4 regions of the Paenibacillus sp. FSL H7-0690 genome follow, and region 3 is predicted to be linked to each of the others. Evidence: riboswitches for the same ligand, from Rfam matches in the RefSeq annotation. Region 3 holds a riboswitch; each other region holds the start of a gene.

Region 1 (3,227 bases), 180 kb from region 3:
CTCCGTCAGGCTTTCGCCCATTGCGGAAGATTCCCTACTGCTGCCTCCCGTAGGAGTCTGGGCCGTGTCTCAGTCCCAGTGTGGCCGTTCACCCTCTCAGGTCGGCTACGCATCGTCGCCTTGGTGGGCCGTTACCCCACCAACTAGCTAATGCGCCGCAGGCCCATCCCTCAGTGACAGATTGCTCCGTCTTTCATTCTTCTCTCAGGAGAAAAAAGAAATTATCCGGTATTAGCTACCGTTTCCGGTAGTTATCCCAGTCTGAAGGGCAGGTTGCCTACGTGTTACTCACCCGTCCGCCGCTAAGTCACTTTGAAAGCAAGCTTTCAAAGTGACTCCGCTCGACTTGCATGTATTAGGCACGCCGCCAGCGTTCGTCCTGAGCCAGGATCAAACTCTCCAATTAGTATTGAAAAGAGCGATATGCTCATTTTGAAACATCTGACGAGAAAATTAATTCTCTAATTTTGGATTTCACTTACGTGATTTCCTACTCACTCGTTGTTCAGTTTTCAAAGATCAAGTTCTCGTTGGCGCCGTTTAATGTCTCAGCAGCAACTCTTATAATATATCATGTTGTTTTCAGAAATGCAAGCTTTATTTTTCGAAGCTTTTTATCAGCCTCGTCTATATCGCCTGTACGCTGTCTAACAACGCTTACCTATAATACCCCAACTATTAATAGAAAAGCAACCCCTAATATAAAAATAAACAACTAGCTTAATAATTAAGCCAGTTGTTTATTTAATAGAGTTATGTTTCTAGCGACGAACTTAATAGTATTTTGCCGCAGTATATTTGCTTGAGGCTTTAATTAAATCGGTTTTCTTATCACTCTTTGCAAGTCCTGCATCCACTGTAGTATCAATGGTAACCCACTTCCCATTAAGCAACACTTCGTTCCATGCATGATATTGCGTAACGTAGCTTGTATTCCCCATTACCAACTTAGCAGGAACATCTACACTCCGCAGCATTGCGGCAAAAAGAGAAGCGTAATCATAGCAAATCCCTTTTTTAGTAGTCAATGTCTTATCGATGCTTGGAATATAATCAGTAGTTACACTATTAGCAAGAGAGTAATCATATTGTACATTCGCAACTACATAGTTATAGATCGCTTTAACTTTCTCTTCGTCTGTTGTTTTGCCTTGTACTAATTGTTTAGCTTTGACAATCGCTTTATCAGAAGAACTCCATTTCACATTCTGTACGGAGCCCAAATATACGGAATTCGAGTCACTCATGGTTACGTCTACTACTTCGGAATATAATGCTTTGTATTTATTGCCGGTTGTGTTCTCCAGAACAGAAACCTTATAAGTCCCATTTCCTTGTTGCAAAGGGAAGTCCTCAGCTTGTCCAGAAGCATACAAGTTATATGTATAGCTGCTGTTATCTTTGGTGATCATGAGTTTGATTCTTTTATCTTTCGGAATATCATAGTTAATACCAATAACACCTTGAGCCACTTTGGATGTAATCAACCAGCTGGCATCTGCACTTGCAGCTTGAGCTGTACTTACCGGAACTGAAGTCATTAGGACGAATAACGCCACCAGCATAAAATAAACCTTTTTCACGGATAAAACTCCTTTCGGTAGCTGGCTGCCATCCTTTCGGGAAGGCCCTTTAGCTTTGCGTCCCTACCTTTCGATAGGTTTGCCGTTATCGTATAAGCTCTATCTGTTCTAGCTTTACTAGATATAATTGATAGAATCCATTTGAAACAAACAAAAAAAGCCTCTTCATTCGGTAGCTGGCTGCCATCCTTTCGGGAAAAGGCCCTTTAGCTTTGCGTCCCTACCTTTCGGAAGGTTTGCCGTTATCGTGTTTAGCTTTCATAGTATAATACTATCATATTTATAGTTGTGAACAAGACCTAATTTACTAGATTACCCATTATTTTATAAATATCTCCCGGTATTTGTGTTTTCTTGTCATTCACTATTCTCCTTTTGTTAATTTGGCATGAACAATCAGCCGATGCGTTGGATTCACTAGCGGATCACATGTAATCAGAGTAAGAATCTTATCCTTGTCATTCCCGTCAAGAACGGAGACATCACTCGGATCTACAACAGAAATATCGTATACCTCATAGTTAAACACCTGATCACTAGTCTTTACCGTGATAACATCCCCCACAACAACCTCATTCAATCTGTTAAACAAACGCCCCGTAGTTCTAGCCCGATGCGCCGCGATTGCAGCATTCCCGATCTCTCCAAGGGGTGCCGTTTCTTTCATATGGGCTGCAGCATGTTTCATATTAGCTTTTGTAGCCCCTTCTAATACAGGCAGCTTCAAATCAATCTTATCGATTTCAATTAGTGCGATTACTTTGCCACCGACTTCAATCTCCGGTTCAGGCTTTTCTGTCTCTTGGGGTTGGGGCTGTGCCGGGCATCCAGAACCGATTCCTCTGCTAACAGCTGAGTAACTTCAGCATACCTGCTCTTCAGATCTGGCTGGGGAGTACTATCGGCAGTGCTTAGTTCAGCCGTTTCTAATAACTTCTCCTGCTGCCTGTCGTTGTACCATTCGTTAGCTGTCGGATATAACATGATAAGTATCCCAGCCAGTATGAGTAAATAGGAGAATTTACGCAATGTTATTCACCTCCGTATATTGTTTCTATGGTTATATACAAATCAAGCAGAAACAGCTACTTGCCTTTAAGCATAGCAACTCCTTCTGCCTGAAATTAATGTTTAAAATACCCATTTACGACTTCCAAAGAAATTGATGATCACCGTGATAAAGGTAACCAGCACCTTGGAGATCAAGACTTGAATACCTAGTTTGTCTGTCAACAGATGCATTAGCAGCAGTGATATTCCGAGCACTACCAGATTCAGCACGATAAACTTGACCAGCTGCACGCGGTCGAAGCCTTCTTTATTCCCCCGGTTGCGATCACGAAAGGTTACTTTTTTATTCAAAATAAAGCTATTCGCCGTGCCTGCACTATAGGAGATCACCTGCGCCAATGCGTATACCATCCCTAGTGAATTCAACAATGTAAAAATCACAAAATCAATAAGCGTATTGAGCAAACCTACGGCATTAAATTTGAGGAACTGTATGAATGCAGCGCGCAAGTTCTTATCTGACATCATTGTGGTCCTTCCGGCGGTCCAGTTGTTCTTCGTTCTGGTAGCCTTTAGTCTCACTAACAATATATAGCGGTCTATCTTTAGACTCGTCATAAATCCGTCCGATAT
Region 2 (3,227 bases), 760 kb from region 3:
CAGGAACGGTTATAATGTTCTTACCTGGACGCAATTGCACACCTCTAGCCCAAACATTCCAAGCGGCCTCTTGTTGAGAAAAGACTAAAGAAGGTAGCTTATCGTTAGAAGCTGCGTCCACATAAACGTTGATCGTATCTCCAGGCATTGCAACGAGACCTGTAGGCTGGTTGTTCGTACCAAAACCAATTCTCAGGTTTTCCTGCGCATGCTTTTTCATATCTCCACGTTGTTCCGCCTCAATGATGGTGCCTTCGGTTTGAACTTCACCATTCACTAGCTTCTTAGCTAAATCCAAAGAATCTTTCAGGATTGGATAGAGCGGATGTACTTTTGCCGCTTCTTCTAATTCGTTGATTGCTTCGACGCTATTATAAGCAGGCACAACCGCACTCATCGTTCCATCTGTGAAAATGCCATTTACTGCTTCGCTTACTTTATCTTCTGTATAAAATCTAAATTCAGCCGCAAAAGGTCTGTTGATATTAGCTTTTGTGAACTTAAATTTTAATCTTTTAAACTTCGTCGGTTCGAATTTAAATTCCAGAAAGTCATTGGTACTAATCGCGGTTCCGCTAGATACAAGTTGGAAGGTCTCTCCTTTACTCGTCTCTGATGCATAGATTTCAAAAGCCTCTGGGAATCCTTTGCGGTTATCTCTAGCTAAAAAAGCTACTCTGTCCAGCACCTCCGCTTGCGCTAGTTCAAACACAACTTCATTCGTGAAGCTTGCATCATTGTTTTTGTTCGTTTCCCAATGCGTAGTGGGCTGGTCATCCAGCATATATTCAGGCTTCGTACCTGAGTAGCTTCCACCGTTCACCGTTACTTTTGATACGTTTGCATTCGGCATTCTATAAGCTTGGCTATAGGCATTTTCATAGGCTGTTCCATACCCTTTTAGCTTCGAAACCTTGGCTACCGTTGCCTCTACCTGATGGTTCTCCAAAAGGATCTTTGCATTCTCTATCTCTTCTTTAAACTGCGCATACAGTGGATGTGCCTGCACTTCATTCTCTAAAGCTGTTAATTTCTCTGTCGTATTAAAGGCAGCACTAACTTGGCTCAAGGTATCATCTGTAAATAATTTTTTCATTTTAGCAGAGACACTATCCTCTTTATAAAAAGAAAACTCAGCCGCACTCGCCCAATCTTGGTTCGCTTTTTTGAAGACAAATTTAAGTCTCTTAAAAGTCGTAGGTGCGAACTGAATCTCCACTACATCACCGGTTGAGCCTGTATATTCTCCAGAAGACACGAGCGTAAAATCACCCGCATCGGTAGTGGAGCCGTAGATATCAAATTCTTGAGCAAAACCTTTACCTTTCGCACCGGATTGCCTAGCCGCGTATACCATTCTATTTAATTCAGTGGACTCATTGAAAACAAATACAATCTCATTCGTAAACGTTGAACTATTCGGTTTGCCAGTCTCCCAATGCGTGCTCATATCCCCATCCATAGCCTTAGCTATAGGCGAGCCTGAGTAGTTGCCACCGTTATTTGTGATGGATTTAATATTTGCTGGATTCATTCTAAAAACCTCATTATAGGCATTTAGAGCATCCTTGCCGTACAGCTCAAACGGAATAACCGAGGCGTTGCTTAATAAGTTAACCTTACTTTGCGCCACTGTTTTTGTTACATTTACCTTGCTTACCTCACTTGCTAAAGCATAACCTGCCTCACTTGAAAAACTGGCCAATATGGCCGCCGATGTAGCGATCGCAATCATTTTCTTCATCTTTTCTTACCCCCAGATGTCATATGAATCTCTCCAGTGCCCAAAAATGGGCACAAAAAAAACTACCCCAAAAGAGTAGCTTGATTGCGTATAAAGTCGCCTAAAAATTAAGACTTAATTTTTATTAAACCTTAACAAGCATAAACGCCTTCGGCGTCCTTATAAGGACGGTAAGCGTTTAAGCGAGAAATATAAGATATTAAGTATAGGTGTATAACTTATACTTTCTTATATTTTAACAAAAAGCGTTACACACTCTTTGGCAGCTGGCTGACAATAGTTATGATAACCTTAGTCCCTTTAGCTTTGCGTCCCTACATTTCCATAGGTTTGCCTATGAAGTTTCGAATACATTCAAAGAGTAACATAAGCCTAGATCGGATCGCATGATTAATTGGTATGAAATGAATATAGGTAATTGCAATTAGTTTTTCTTATGTGATAGATATTATTTATCGACCATCCCGGAAGAGAAGGGCATCCTTTAGGACTGTAGGTCTACTTAACTCCCCGATCCAAACAAACGCCGGAACCAATTCCACACATCGCCCGTGATGGGAATTAATCCGAAACCATGTTCGCCAACTGCGATTACACCATATGCCCATTGTCCGATAGCTATGGCACCCCCAGCGATCCTGCCTATCGCTATCGCACCAAACGCCGTATCCCCTATGGCGATGGCCCCCAACGCTTTTTCCGCGATTGCGATCGCTCCTACAGCCACGCCTGCAATCGCAATCGCTCCCACTGCGAAGCCAAGCCAGCTAAGTGCTATTGCTCCGATCGCTAACCACATTCCCAGTGATATTGCTCCTAAGGATAATACGCCCACGCTTATCGCACCTATGGAAATCAAGCCAACAGCTACATCTCCAATAGCGATTAATCCAACGGCTGTCTTCACACGGGGTTTACCTCCACGGCCATACGCTTGACCTGAGTATCGCCCTAGATTACTGCGAATACTGATGACCGGAAATGAAGGAGAAGGCCATTGATAATCAATCTCTCGTCCATCAAAGCCCCTAGAATCCGCCCAGCGCGTTACAAATTGATGCCATTTCATATCCATCCCGTCCCCCTTTTCAAATTACCTAAATTATACAACCGCGGGGGTTGGCTGTACTCAGACTCTGACCTGAAATTCATCTCATCCTCTGGACGGATATATACTCATTAGGATTACTGTTTGGGAATAGGATCAGGCTTTCCAAATAAATATCCCTGAAACAACTGATAACCACTCTGCTTAAGCCATTCAAAGTCCTCTCTAAACTCCACACCTTCTGCTAAAGGAACGGATTGGATTTCTAAAGCTTTTTCTAAAAATTGCTTTGCTATTTTCTGTTTGTTCAGATCGCTGGACACACCCTGAACATATTTCATATCCAGCTTCATGTAATGGGGTTTAAGCTCCAATAACATCTCGATCGTGCTGAAGCCCTCACCAACATCATCTAAAGCGTATTCAAATCCCCGA
Region 3 (3,227 bases):
AGTACGTGGTTTTTGAATCATGGACCTTCCCCTCCAGTGGTTACGACATTAGTTTAAAATCGGTTGCACAGGCATAGCAGTTAGTACATTACCAATATAAGAATATACAGCAGCCTTTCCATTATGACGACCTTTATTGATTCTGGGGAGTTACAGGTGAATGTCTGTAGTATTGATATTTTCATAAGAACTTTTGTTTGTATATAATAAAAATAAATGTTCTTATTTTAGAGGCGATCAATGATGGAAATGAGTATCGACCAAACGGTTGGGATTATTTAATTTATCAGGTCAAGGTGAGCAAGATTACACAACGCGAGATCGAGATCCGTGCATCCGTGACAAACGTCCAACATAAACGAAGGGGATAAATATCATGCGGTGTATAACAATACGGCAGCCTTGGGCGACCTTAATTGCTCTTGGTGAAAAAGAGTTTGAAACTCGTTCATGGAGAACAGCCTACCGCGGCGAGTTAGGCATCCATGCCGGAGTGAGGATTGACAAAAAGATTTGTGAACAGGAACCGTACAAATCAGTATTGGCGAAACATGGCTATACAGCGAATAATTTGCCGACAGGAGCTATTATTGCTACAGGTCAGCTCGCGGGATGTTATGTGGTTACTCCAGAGGTGGATTTAAGGGAATGGATCAATGGGAATGAATATGATTTTGGCGACTATAGTGAAGGACGGTTTGCCTGGAAGCTTGAACGGGTTCATCCATTAAGCCATCCAATTCCAGCTAAAGGTCGGCTAAGCTTGTGGGAGCACTCTAATCACTTCTGAACGGCGAACAATATTTTTAATGTAATTTTTATGTGCCTATCAGCTATTTTTCAGGTTCGAGGTATATATTAGAGACACCAAACACCCCCCAGTGTTTTGTGGTATATCTCTCTCAGGTCTTGCCAACTCCCATGGTAAGGCCTATTTTTTTGTTCACTAATTGATTGGGGGGAGAGAGCGCAGCGGCTTCTATACAGCTTTACTTAATCTGGTACTGTTCTTCGTAACTCTTAAAAGATGAAATATCCAGCCCTAGGTATCTGCGCATATGGATGGCAGCCTGAGCCGCAACAATGTCATTCAACAGCAGCATTCGTTCATGATAGCCACGACATATATACTTGGCTTCAATTCCAGTATTAAGTCTGTTTTGCTCATACACCTTGATTCCCCGTCTTCTCATTTCTGCACGAACATCCCTTAGATCTGTTGTAGCTACTGCAGCAGCTGTTCCAAGCACCTCCAGATAAGGGGCGGGTGTTCGTAAGTGTGTAGATAAAATGGCGGAGTCCCGTTCGAAAGCTGATAAAATCATCGGAAGCAATAAATAAGATTTCACCAGCATGTTGTCCCTGCTTTCTGCTCTATGCATGAATCTCATCACCTCTAATAGGAACGTATATTCGTATTCTACCCCGATATTCCAAAAATAATCAATGGTATTTCTAAACAGCTTATCCAATGTGATTAAATTCACAACTTAATAACGAAGAATAAATTATATTAAAAATTGTAATAATAAAAATTAATGTATCGAACGCAAATAAAGGAGAATTATGATGGAAAAAGAGGGCAGCCTCCAGCGTGGATTGTTTTTTGGTTTAATTTTGAGTGTTCCCTTATGGATATCCATATTGGGCTATATACAGTTACTTTAAAATTTAATGAAAAACCTTATGCGAAGCGCCTTTAGGCGCTTTTTTTGTGTGGTACTAATGCGGGGAATTATCGAAAGGAATTGATTGACAATTGTGGGTGTCGGGAGCTAAACTGTTATTAATTCAAAAGTATTAAAAGTCATAGACTGTTATTGGATAGAATGCTTCAGCTACCAGTTCTGGACTTGCAGTGTAATACATATATATAGTCATGATAATAGCAAACCGTCTGAAAGGGCGGGACGCAAAGTCCAGGAGTCTAAAGTGTCTTAAAGGCACAATGACCGTCCGACTGCCATGAGAAGGGAATTTCACTTCTTTTTGGCGGTCTTTTTTGTTGTTAGGTCCTTTAGAGTTTCTGGTAATTATTCTGATTAATATAAATCATAGTTTTAGGAGGTGTGCCATTTGAAAAGAAGAATAAAACCGTTACTCTCGCTTGTATTAGCTGGGATTTTGACGGTAGGTAGTGGGCTTTCCTCATTAGGAGCTGGAGTTGCTGGAGCTAGTAGTTCTTCTACATTGGGAATTGCAGCGGTCTACAACGTGTTTATTCTAGGGGATATAACAACAGTTTCGGATACGGAAGGAAGGTTTGCTGCTGGAGGTAACGTTAACTTAACCAACTATAGTGTTGGAGATAGGTTGACCGCTGCAGAGGTTTCCCTGACTGACACACTTGTTGTTGGAGGGCATCTTACTTTCAACGGAGGTACTGTTTATGGGAATATCGTGCACGGGGGAGATTTTTCAGGGAATGTAACGCTCCTCAAGGGTGGTACAAAAAGACAGGGGAGTACGATTGACTTTTCAGCCGTAGGTCAGTCTTTGAAGGACAAATCAGCAGAACTTGCAGCATTGCCGGCGAATGGAACAACAGTGTACCAATATGGCAGCCTTACCCTGACAGGTACAGATCCTGCGGTCAATGTTTTTAATGTTTCAGGAGATAACGTCTCTAATACCTACGGAATTACAATAAATGTTCCTTCAGGATCTACTGCAATTATTAATATTGATGGTTCTAACGTAAAAATGAAAAACTTCGGATTTCTACCTAATAACGTGTTGAACAGCAAGAAAATTTTGCTTAACTTTAGCCAAGCTGCGTATCTTGATATGGCAGGCATAGGTGTAATGGGAAGCATACTTGCCCCCTATGCTCATGTTGATTTTATTAATGGTCAGATTAACGGTACTTTAGTGGCGGCTTCACTCAAAGGTACTGGTGGTGGTGAATTTCACCACTATCCATACGATGGTGATGAACCTGGACCAACACCAACGCCAACGCCAACGCCGACAGTGACGCCGACACCAACAGTGACACCAACGCCAACGCCGACAGTGACGCCGACACCAACAGTGACACCAACGCCAACGCCGACAGTGACACCAACGCCGACAGTGACACCAACGCCGACACCGACAGTGACACCAACACCAACGCCGACGCCGACAGTGACGCCGACACCAACGCCGACAGTGACGCCAACACCGACACCAACGCCGACAGTGACACCAATACCAACACCAACACCAACGCCGACGCCGACACC
Region 4 (3,227 bases), 550 kb from region 3:
AGGCTAAGTGGAAGCTGACGTTTTGATAACAATTCAAATATGCTCGATTTCCATAATTCAAGGAGGGTTCATTCTATGAAAATGGTACTTCTATCAGGCGGTTCAGGTAAACGGTTATGGCCGTTGTCCAACGACTCACGTTCAAAGCAATTTCTAAAGGTACTTGAAAGCCCTCAAGGTGAACCAGAATCCATGGTACAACGTGTCTGGAGACAGCTGGAGGAAGCAGGGATGGCAGAATCATCTTATCTGGCCACCGGCCGTGGCCAAGTAGAAATGATACAAAGCCAACTGGGAAGTCATGTACCGATTATCGTTGAACCGGAGCGTCGGGATACTTTTCCGGCTATCGCCTTAACAGCTACCTATCTTTATTCAGTGGCAGGTGTTTCTCCAGCGGAGACGGTAGCAATATTGCCTGTTGACCCTTATGTAGAAGCATCTTTTTTCGATACCATAGCTATGCTTGAGGGGACCATGCTGGAAAGTGGAGCAAATCTGGCTCTAATGGGTGTTGTTCCTGAACATGCCTCAGAGAAATACGGATATATTATTCCTACCACCGAAGAGGCGGGGGAAAATGGTTTTATGAAGGTGAGTCACTTTCAAGAGAAACCTGACCGCATACAAGCAGAACAGCTCATCGAGCAAAATGCCTTGTGGAATTGCGGAGTGTTTGCCTTCCGCTTAGGGTACTTGTTAGATATTTTGCAGCGTAAAGGGTTGCCTTTAGGATATGAAGAATTGCAGAAGCAGTATAAGCTATTGTCATCCATCAGTTTTGATTATGAAGTGGTGGAGAAAGAAGAACATATTGTGGTGCAGCCGTATGATGGATTCTGGAAGGATCTTGGAACGTGGAATACGCTGACAGAGGAAATGAGCAGCAAGCATGTAGGAAAAGGTTTTGTGACGGCGGATTCTGAGGGGACTTGCTTGATTAATGAGCTGGACATTCCGATTACGGTAATTGGTGCGAAGGATCTGATCATTGCGGCTAGCCCGGATGGGATTCTAGTTACCCATAAAGCTGAGAGCCCACGGATTAAAGAAGTGCTGAAGACCTTTGAACAAAGACCGATGTACGAGGAACGCCGTTGGGGTCATTACAAAGTTATTGATTATGTGAAATATGATGAAGGCAATGAAGTGCTGACCAAACGGATTTTTATATCCGAGGGGAATAATATCAGCTATCAATTACATCGCAAGCGTAGTGAAATTTGGACAATCGTCAGCGGCGAAGCAAGTATTGTGCTGAATGAGAAAAAACATAATGTGAAGGCTGGGGACGTGGTACGTATACCGGAAGGAACGAAGCACGCGATCCTTGCTTTGACGGATGTTGAGTTTATAGAGGTACAGACGGGGTCTGAATTAGTAGAAGAAGATAACATACGTATTACTTTAGACTGGAATGATATAGAACTACAACAATTCATTTCATAGGTCTAACCTATCTATTTAACCAATTCAAAATTTCTTGAAACAGGTAAATTGACTCAATTATCAAAAAAAGTCATAAAAACACTAAATATATCATTAATTGTCGTCGATACTTACGGTAAGAGAGATTATTTCTCTTAAATTGAAAAGGCAAACCTATCGAAAGGTAGGGACGCAAAGCTATAGGGCCTTCGAAAGAGTGGCAGCCTGGCTACCGAAAGGGAGATTATTTTGAAAGCTTACCGTACGTATCGATTGTTTGGTGCATTTCTGTCACTCGTCCTGTTTCTGACTGCACTTCCGCTTGCTGTTGGAATTTCGCCGTCTGTTGTCATAGCTGCTTCAAATTCTGGAACGCCAGTTACCCCAGGTGCCTCACCTGAAGCCGTAAAGCTGCTTAACTATTTTTACTCGATCTCAGGAAAAGGTATTATTGCCGGTCAACATGACTATTTAGAAAGTCCAGATGAAATTAACAATATGCTGAAGGGAACCAGCGGACAATATGCGGCTCTTCACGGTTATGAAATGGGTGCGATCAGTGGCCAGTCCGAAGCAACGATGGCTTGGCAACGTCAAAATGTGGTGAACAGCGCCATCAACTGGAATAAAGCGGGCGGGATCGTAGCTATGACTTTTCATGCTAACCTGCCGGGCACCTCTTATGACTGGGATAATGTGAAAAAAACACTTAGCCAGAGTGAGTTCGATAGTTACGTTACACCGGGTACCAAGCAATATAACAATCTGATCGCTGAGCTTGATAAGGTGGCCGTCTCTTTAAAAAGCTTGCGCGATGCCAACGTTCCGGTGCTTTGGAGACCCTATCATGAAATGAACGGGAACTGGTTCTGGTGGGGGAAGAAAAATAACTTTTCTAAACTATGGAATATTATGTATGACCGTTTTGTTAACGTTCATAAATTAAATAATTTGTTATGGGTATGGAGTCCGAATGCTCCCAATGTTTGGTCAGATCCTTATGCGCTAACTTATCCAGGTGCTGATAAAGTAGATATTCTGGCAGCAGATATATACGAAAATGATTACCAGCAAAAATACTATGACAGCTTATTGAGTCTAGCCGCAGGCAAACCGATTGCGATCGGGGAGAATGGTGAAATGCCTAATCTGGAGAAGCTTCAGCAATCGCAAAGTAAATGGACGTATATGATGAGCTGGGGAAAAATGCTCTACGAGAATAACAGTGCAGACACAATCAAAACATTTATGAATAGCAACTATACCCTGACCAGAGATAAATTAAATACTGGTCTGGCACCGACACCTAGCGCCGCACCAGCGCCGGCACCTTCTGAAGAAGAGGGGGAGGCAGCAATTCCTCTCGCGAAGGGGCTTGCAGGAGAGTATTACAACAACATGCAATTGTCGGGAGCAGCAGCTCTTAACAGAACTGATGCAATAATCGATTTCAATTGGCGGCAAGGCTCCCCGGATGCCGCCCTCGGGATTGATCGGTTCTCCATACGTTGGAGCGGTAAAATTAAGCCATTATATAATGAGCAATATACATTTTACACTACCTCAGATGATGGTATCCGTGTCTGGGTGAATGGGGAATCCGTGATTGATAGTTGGACTAAGCAAAGTGGTACTGAGCGTAAGGGCACTATAACGCTGAAGGCTGGCCAGCTATATGATATCAAGGTGGAGTATTACGAGAATGAAGGCGATGCGAGAGTCCGCTTGATGTGGGAAAGTGCTAGTCAAGCTAAAGAGACAGTTCCAGCAAGTGCACTTTTTCTTCCGGATGTCTCCTG

Evidence for each region. Region 3 has a riboswitch for cyclic di-GMP ahead of MHI32_RS02780 (choice-of-anchor A family protein). Riboswitches for the same ligand answer to the same signal wherever they lie in the genome.
Region 1: another riboswitch for cyclic di-GMP. It lies ahead of MHI32_RS03570 (transglutaminase-like domain-containing protein); the one in region 3 lies ahead of MHI32_RS02780 (choice-of-anchor A family protein).
Region 2: another riboswitch for cyclic di-GMP. It lies ahead of MHI32_RS29715 (NPCBM/NEW2 domain-containing protein); the one in region 3 lies ahead of MHI32_RS02780 (choice-of-anchor A family protein).
Region 4: another riboswitch for cyclic di-GMP. It lies ahead of MHI32_RS05075 (glycosyl hydrolase); the one in region 3 lies ahead of MHI32_RS02780 (choice-of-anchor A family protein).

The regions. Positions count from the first base shown of each region.
Region 1 is NZ_CP150281.1:783,429-786,655, reverse strand. It holds rRNA gene MHI32_RS03575 (16S ribosomal RNA) at 1-406, opposite strand, end outside; gene MHI32_RS03570 (transglutaminase-like domain-containing protein) at 774-1,583, opposite strand; cyclic di-GMP riboswitch class I at 1,597-1,677, opposite strand; cyclic di-GMP riboswitch class I at 1,752-1,834, opposite strand; gene MHI32_RS03565 (class D sortase) at 1,948-2,310, opposite strand; gene MHI32_RS03560 (hypothetical protein) at 2,340-2,612, opposite strand; gene MHI32_RS03555 (GtrA family protein) at 2,715-3,122, opposite strand; gene MHI32_RS03550 (glycosyltransferase family 2 protein) at 3,109-3,227, opposite strand, start outside.
Region 2 is NZ_CP150281.1:6,753,189-6,756,415, forward strand. It holds gene MHI32_RS29715 (NPCBM/NEW2 domain-containing protein) at 1-1,744, opposite strand, end outside; cyclic di-GMP riboswitch class I at 2,003-2,089, opposite strand; gene MHI32_RS29720 (hypothetical protein) at 2,247-2,819, opposite strand; gene MHI32_RS29725 (EAL domain-containing protein) at 2,930-3,227, opposite strand, start outside.
Region 3 is NZ_CP150281.1:602,168-605,394, forward strand. It holds gene MHI32_RS02765 (DUF3221 domain-containing protein) at 1-21, opposite strand, end outside; gene MHI32_RS02770 (ASCH domain-containing protein) at 377-790, shown strand; gene MHI32_RS02775 (hypothetical protein) at 990-1,382, opposite strand; cyclic di-GMP riboswitch class I at 1,878-1,968, shown strand; gene MHI32_RS02780 (choice-of-anchor A family protein) at 2,077-3,227, shown strand, end outside.
Region 4 is NZ_CP150281.1:1,155,899-1,159,125, forward strand. It holds gene MHI32_RS05070 (sugar phosphate nucleotidyltransferase) at 76-1,449, shown strand; cyclic di-GMP riboswitch class I at 1,586-1,665, shown strand; gene MHI32_RS05075 (glycosyl hydrolase) at 1,678-3,227, shown strand, end outside.